Regions from separate parts of the Enterococcus sp. JNUCC 77 genome, predicted to be linked through region 1. Evidence: riboswitches for the same ligand, from Rfam matches in the RefSeq annotation. Region 1 holds a riboswitch; the other holds the start of a gene.
What was found. Region 1 has a riboswitch for fluoride ahead of eno (phosphopyruvate hydratase). Riboswitches for the same ligand answer to the same signal wherever they lie in the genome.
Positions count from the first base shown of each region.

Region 2: another riboswitch for fluoride. It lies ahead of ACVWNY_RS15460 (chloride channel protein); the one in region 1 lies ahead of eno (phosphopyruvate hydratase).

Region 1 is NZ_JBTHIG010000001.1:1,886,745-1,890,169, reverse strand. Features, by position in the region: gene ACVWNY_RS09235 (acetate kinase) at 1-841, shown strand, start outside; gene ACVWNY_RS09230 (NAD(P)H-dependent oxidoreductase) at 995-1,564, shown strand; fluoride riboswitch at 1,605-1,665, shown strand; gene eno (phosphopyruvate hydratase) at 1,746-3,023, shown strand; gene ACVWNY_RS09220 (DUF368 domain-containing protein) at 3,126-3,425, shown strand, end outside.
Region 2 is NZ_JBTHIG010000002.1:516,468-519,892, forward strand. Features, by position in the region: gene ACVWNY_RS15450 (cation:proton antiporter) at 1-422, opposite strand, end outside; gene ACVWNY_RS15455 (hypothetical protein) at 412-762, opposite strand; gene ACVWNY_RS15460 (chloride channel protein) at 762-2,039, opposite strand; fluoride riboswitch at 2,086-2,157, opposite strand; gene ACVWNY_RS15465 (DeoR/GlpR family DNA-binding transcription regulator) at 2,395-3,162, opposite strand; gene ACVWNY_RS15470 (formate C-acetyltransferase) at 3,330-3,425, shown strand, end outside.

The sequences.
Region 1 (3,425 bases):
TCCATTACACAACCCAGCCAATGCAATGGGAATCAAAGCTTTCAGAAATATTTTACCAAACATTACAAGTGTGGCTGTGTTTGATACATCATTCCACGCAACAATGCCTAAAGTAAATTATATGTACAGCTTGCCAAAAGAATATTATGAAAAATACGCTGCTCGTAAATATGGTTTCCACGGAACAAGCCATCGTTATGTGTCCGAAAGAGCGGCAGAATTATTAGGCAAACCTTTGGCAGAAACTAAAATTATCACAGCACATATCGGAAATGGTGGTTCAATCGCTGCTGTTTTAGGTGGAAAATCTGTCGACACTTCAATGGGCTTCACGCCACTTGCAGGTTTAACAATGGGAACTCGTTCTGGTGATGTGGATGCTTCTCTATTACCATACATTATGGAAAAAGAAGGCATTGCTAACATTAACGAAATGATCGATATCTTAAATAAAAAATCTGGTGTTTTAGGAATTACTGGTTTATCAAGTGATATGCGTGATATCGAAGATGCATACGCTGAAGGAAATGAAGATGCCATTTTAGCAATGGAAATTTATACTGATCGGATTCGTAAATATATTGCGCAATATATTTCAGTAATGGATGGTGTAGATGCAATCGTCTTTACTGCTGGCGTTGGTGAAAATGCTGACTTAGTTCGCGACATGGTTACAGCAAATATGTCTTGGTTTGGTGTTGAAATCGACAAAGAATTAAACAAAAAAATCCATGGTAAAGAAGCAGAAATCTCAACAGCTGACTCTCGTGTAAAAGTTTACGTGATTCCGACTGATGAAGAAGTAATGATTGCCCGCGACGTAGAACGTTTAAGCAAATAAGCAACGAATCATTCAATATTGTATTTAAGAGTGTTAAACTGAAATAAAGTTTAACACTCTTTTTTTGTAAAATTAGTATTATGTAAATGAAAAAAATTTTAAATTTGGAACAGACTTTTATAAAAATATTTCCATTATGTAGGAGGCGTCATGATGACAACCACAATCTTAATTGATCATCCTTATCAAAAAAGTTTTAATCACCAAATCAAAGAAAATTTAATCAGCCATTTAATCACTGATAAAAAAGATTATCAAGTAATTGACCTAAATGCTGATCGGTTTAATCCTGTTATGACAGAAAATGAGTTGGCTGTTTATCAAGCAGGAAAAGTATTAGATCCATTGATTGAAAAATACATGGAAATATTGAAAGATACACAGCAGTTAATAATTATTTTTCCTGTTTGGTGGTATGCTACACCAGCAAGTTTGAAAGGTTTTTTAGATAAGATTTTGCTAAATCAATTTGCTTTTTATGATGAAGGAAATGGAATTCAGCCGCTATTGAAGATTGATTCAGCAGTTGTATTTTCAACATCAGAACAATCGACTGAAAGTCTGAAAGAACGTTGCAATGATAGTTATCGTCACCAGCTGATTACTACGCTAAAGGATGTGGGTGTGAAAAAAGTAGCTTGGCATCATTTGGATTTAATTGGTACGATTTCTTCAGAGGAACGGCAAGAATTCCTGAATCGTGCCTACAAAAATTTAAAATAGTTATTATTTGATTGTTTTTTGAAATAAGTGTATATTCTTATTTAATCAAAGGGATGGTGTTCCCCTATAACCGCTGCAAAGCTGATGACACCTATTGCAAGTTAAATTTTTTTGCCTGCTTACAAAAAAATTTACCTTTCGATAGGTGTTTTTTTGTTTGCAAAAATAAGGAGGAATTATCATGTCAACAGTTATTGAAAATGTAAAAGCTCGGGAAATTTTTGATTCAAGAGGAAATCCAACTGTCGAAGTCGATATTATATTAACAGATGGGACGTTAGGTCGTGCTGAAGTTCCTAGCGGTGCCTCAACTGGGGACCGTGAAGCAGTTGAATTAAGAGATGGCGGTAGTCGCTTGCAAGGTAAAGGTGTGTTAAAAGCCGTAGACAATGTAAATACAGAAATTAAAAATGCTTTGATCGGTAAAAGACCTTTTGATCAAGCTGTAATTGATCAAATTATGATTGATCTGGATGGAACGGATAACAAAAGTCGTTTAGGTGCTAATGCGATTTTAGGTGTATCAATGGCAGTAGCTAGAGCTGCAGCAGCGAGCAAAAATATTCCTCTATATCGTTATTTAGGTGGAGTAGATTTAGAACTACCACAACCTTTTTTTAACGTAATTAATGGTGGGGTTCACGCAGATTCAGGAATTGATGTGCAAGAATTTCTAATTACGCCAGTAAAACGTGAAAGCTTTCGCGATGGTGTGGAAAAAATTGCTAATATTTATCATACTTTGAAAGCTATTTTAGCTAATAATGGTTATGAAACAGCGGTTGGTGATGAAGGTGGCTTTGCTCCTAAATTACCCTCAACTGAAGTAGCCATTGAAACATTGATTAAAGCAATTGAAACGGCTGGCTATACACCAATTGAAGAAATTGCCATAGCGATTGATCCAGCATCCAGTGAATTTTACGATGATGCTAGCAAAAAATACAAATTCGAAGGCAAAGAATTATCTTCTGCTGAAATGTTGACTTATTACCAAAATCTAGTTGCAAAATACCCGATTATTATTTCAATAGAAGATGGTTTTTCTGAACATGACTGGGACGGTTTTAAATTAATGACGGAGGCAATGAAAGATAAAATTCAATTAGTAGGCGATGACATATTTGTCACCAATCCGAAGATTTTTGCAGACGGAATTAAAAATGGTATTGCCAATTCTATTTTAATTAAATTAAACCAAATTGGAACAGTATCTGAATCAATCGAAACGATTCGGATGGCACGGGAAAATGGCTATACTACTATGATTTCTCATCGTTCTGGCGAAACAGGAGATACATTTATTGCTGATTTTGCTGTGGCTTTGAGTGCTGGCCAAATCAAAACGGGTTCAATGGCGCGTAGTGAACGCGTAGAAAAATACAATCAATTCTTACGGATAGAAGAAGAACTTGAAGGACAAGCTATACTAGCTCATTTTCCTAAAGAAAGCTTATAGAATTTTATAAAAAAATTAAACCAACTAAAAAATAACTTGTCTCCTCCTTTCTTTATCGTTAAACTATTTTAGATGACGAAGAGAGAAGGAGATTTTTATTAAATGGAAAAGCAGGCACGGTCTGAAAAAAATGTAGGTAGTTGGATATTACGTTTTGTTAAAGGGATGTTTATCGGTTCAGGTTTTATTTTACCGGGAATCAGTGGCGGGGCATTGGCGGCAGTTTTTGGTATTTATGAACGAATTATTTCTTTTTTAGCCCATATAACGCGAAATTTTAAAGAAAATGTTTTATTTTTTATTCCAGTAGGTTTAGGTGGCTTGACTGGGGTTTTTGTTTTATCTTTTGCGGTCAGTTTTTTACTCGGTTCCTTTGAGACTATTATGCTATGGTTTTTTGTG
Region 2 (3,425 bases), on a different contig from region 1:
AAGCCTTCTTCCATTAATTTTAACATTCTAGGCACGATAACTGCTGGAGAAACTGCGGCAATGATACTACCTAATAGCAATGATTCTGCTATCGAAAAATTTAAAAACAAAGGTGCTAATATAACTGTGCCGATAATTTCTATCAAAGCAGGAAGAAAACACATTAAAATGGCTGGTCGTCCGACTTTTATTAAATCTTTTAAATCAAGGGAAAGTCCAGCTCGAGTCAAAATAATAATTAAAGCAATTTCTCTTAAATCAGTAGAGATGGATAAAAGATCCGAGCTAAGCAAGTCTAAAGCAAAAGGACCTAAAAGGATTCCTGTACAAAGAAAACCAACTAATGGTGGTAAATGCACTTTTTTGGCAAAACTACCAAGTATTAACCCTAATAAAATTACTATAGCAATACTAATTAACATCCTCTTCTCCTTTCTTTGAATGATTATTTATCTTTTTAAAACTAATTTTTGAAGGTTTAAAAAAAAGTTCATTGGTTAAGAAAAGTCGGTCCAATCGATTGTGTTGCTGATGAATGTGAAAATTTAAAACGTATTCTTTTCCTTCTTCTAAAATGTAATATTTTTTTTTATCTGCTGGATGCCCTAACCAAGCCCCATTTTGTATATCAAATATGTGGTGCCCTAGTCGAACACTCCCTTCATCAACTTTTATGATAATCGTTTTTTTACCAGTCGTTTCAAAGGGAATTTCATAATGTTTTGAACGCCAACCTTTTGCTAGATGTATATGATTGTTCATTATTTATTTTCCTTTCTGCTAGTTAAATCACTTATTCGATAGCCTTCGTGATGTTTTAAATAAAATGATTTCGCTTGTACAATAGTTTGAGCAGGATATATTCCTTGGTGACCAGAAACAAGATAACTGATAAATGAGGCCATTGCATAATAAGGCAGAGCTTCAACACCAAACAAATCAATACCTAACATGATAGTCGTAATTGGTACATTTGCTGCACAACCAAAGACAGAAATTAACCCCAATGCTGCTAGAAAAGATGGCGAGATATTTGTTAAATTACCTATGACACTGCCAAGAGAAGCACCTATGTCAAAAAGAGGAGTTACTTCGCCACCTTGAAATCCTGCTCCCAAAGTTAAACCAGTATAAAAAAGTTTTAATATTGGATCTAGCCATGAGGAATTACCTCTAAAAGCATGATTGATTAAATTTAGGCTTAAGCCCTCATATTGCTGACCAGAAAAAAGTAAGATTAAAATAACGAATATGGAAGCACTAATTAACGCCCTAAGTAAGTAATTAACAATTTTTTCTTTATAAATTCGTTTTAATGTATGGGTCCATAAAGCAAATAAACGCCCAAAAATGCCAAATAAAATTGATGCGATGAAAACGATAAATAAAAGTTTCCAACTCATTTGTGGCAGGTCAACAATTCTATGCAGCTCATGACTAGTTCCGAATTTCAATGAAGTATAGTTAGCTATATAAGAAGCTAAAAAGCAAGAAATCAAGGAGGAACGTTCTATTTTTCCAATGTAAACCATTTCCATACCAAAGAAAGCTCCTGCCAGAGGGGTTCCAAAAATGGATGAAAACCCCGCGCTTACTCCTGCATGAATCAATTGTTTATGTTGATTTTTTTCAAGCCGAAATAGTTGACTTGCTTTGTTAGAAAGAACACCACCAATTTGGACGGCTGAACCCTCTCGACCTGCGGAACCACCAAAAAGATGGGTAAGTAAAGTAAATAAAAAAGTAAAGATACCCATTCTAAAAGGGACATCAATTTCATTTTGAGTACTTTCGATAATCAAATTATTACCTTTTTGGGATCCTTTTCCATAGTTTTCATAAACGAAAGCAGTCAGCACGCCAATTACTGGCAGAAATAGCAAGAGGACATCATGGTGACTTCTATAATTTGAAACAAAATTTAAACCGAATAATAGATAGTGAGATACGACACCCATTGTTAAAGCAACTACAATGACTAAAAAATAAAAAATTAACCTTTTTTTGAAATGCGGATTTTTTAATCTATTAATTTTCATTTAACCTTCCTTTCTGAACAAAAAAACTGATGGCTTCCACAAATAAACATTTGCAGAAGTCATCAGCTATTAGGCAGTTTTGGATTAACCAAGGGAGACATTCATTCCCTTATTTAATTGTTCATTTATTTTTAGCATAGAGATATTTTGTTGTCAATTAAATTTATGAGAAAAACTGAACATTCTGTTGTTTAGTTCTTACCGGATGCTGATTAACGAATATTCGAGAGACAAGTAAAAGCTACTGTTTCTTGTTATCTATCATTTATAAAAAAATTCCCCTTAAATTTTTTAGATATAAAAGCTGAAAATTGCTAAATTGACTATTTTTTTATGGATTCACCATCCTTAAAAATCATGGAACCAAAATCAAGCGAGTCTGGTGTCGAATATTATTAGCAATTTCAGGTGATAAGCCTTGATTTGAGATAACGACATCAACCTCTGACCAAGAAGCGACTTGTACAAGAGAAGTGGTTTGGAATTTTGAATCGTCGATTAGGACGATTTTTTTTGATGATTTTTTCAGCATTAATCTTTTGGCTTCAGCGTCTGCTAGGGAAGAAGTACAAAAACCATTTCGATTTTTAACCCCACTGGAACCAAAGAAGCAAACGTCAAATTGGATATCGGGGTACATTTCTTTTCCCGTATCGTTTCGAAAAGTCATATCTTCGGCATTGTATTGTCCGCCAAAAGAATAAAGTAGGTGATGGGCGTTGGCCAGCTCTAAAATGGCAGCTAACGAACCTGTAAAAATTTGTCGTGACGATAGCTGAGCGATTTTGTTGGCAAGAAGTGCTACGGTACTGCCCTGATCAAGACCAATAATTAAATCTTCTGATTGCAAGAGCTCCAACGCTTTTGTGATGATGGTTTCTTTTTTGGCTAAATTTTTTGGTCGACGATGGAAGACTGGCTCCAAAGGTTTCTCTTTGATTAAGATGGCGCGTCCGTGTTTTTTTTCTAAAATTCCTTCACTAGCTAAATAGGCTAGGTCCTTACGAATCGTTTCGTCTGATACATCAAACAAGCTAACCAAAGTAGCGACTTTCAAGTTATTTTCTTTATAGAGCAAAGCGGTGATATCTTTTCTTCGCTGTGCAATTTCTGATGCCTTCATTTGACTCACCTCATTAATAAATTAACAAGTATTTCCAATAAATTCAACAAAAAAGTTGGGATAATCGGTAAAAATTAGAATATTTTTACTTAATTCCAAGAAAAACGTGGAAATCTTTTATGTGAAAAATTATACTAAAGAAAATATAACGAGGAGATGAAATAGCTATGTCACAGATAGTAAGTGAGGCTAACACTGCGAATATCGTAGTTGATGGCAATCAGCGGATCCAAACAATGAAAGATCATTTATTTATGGAAAAA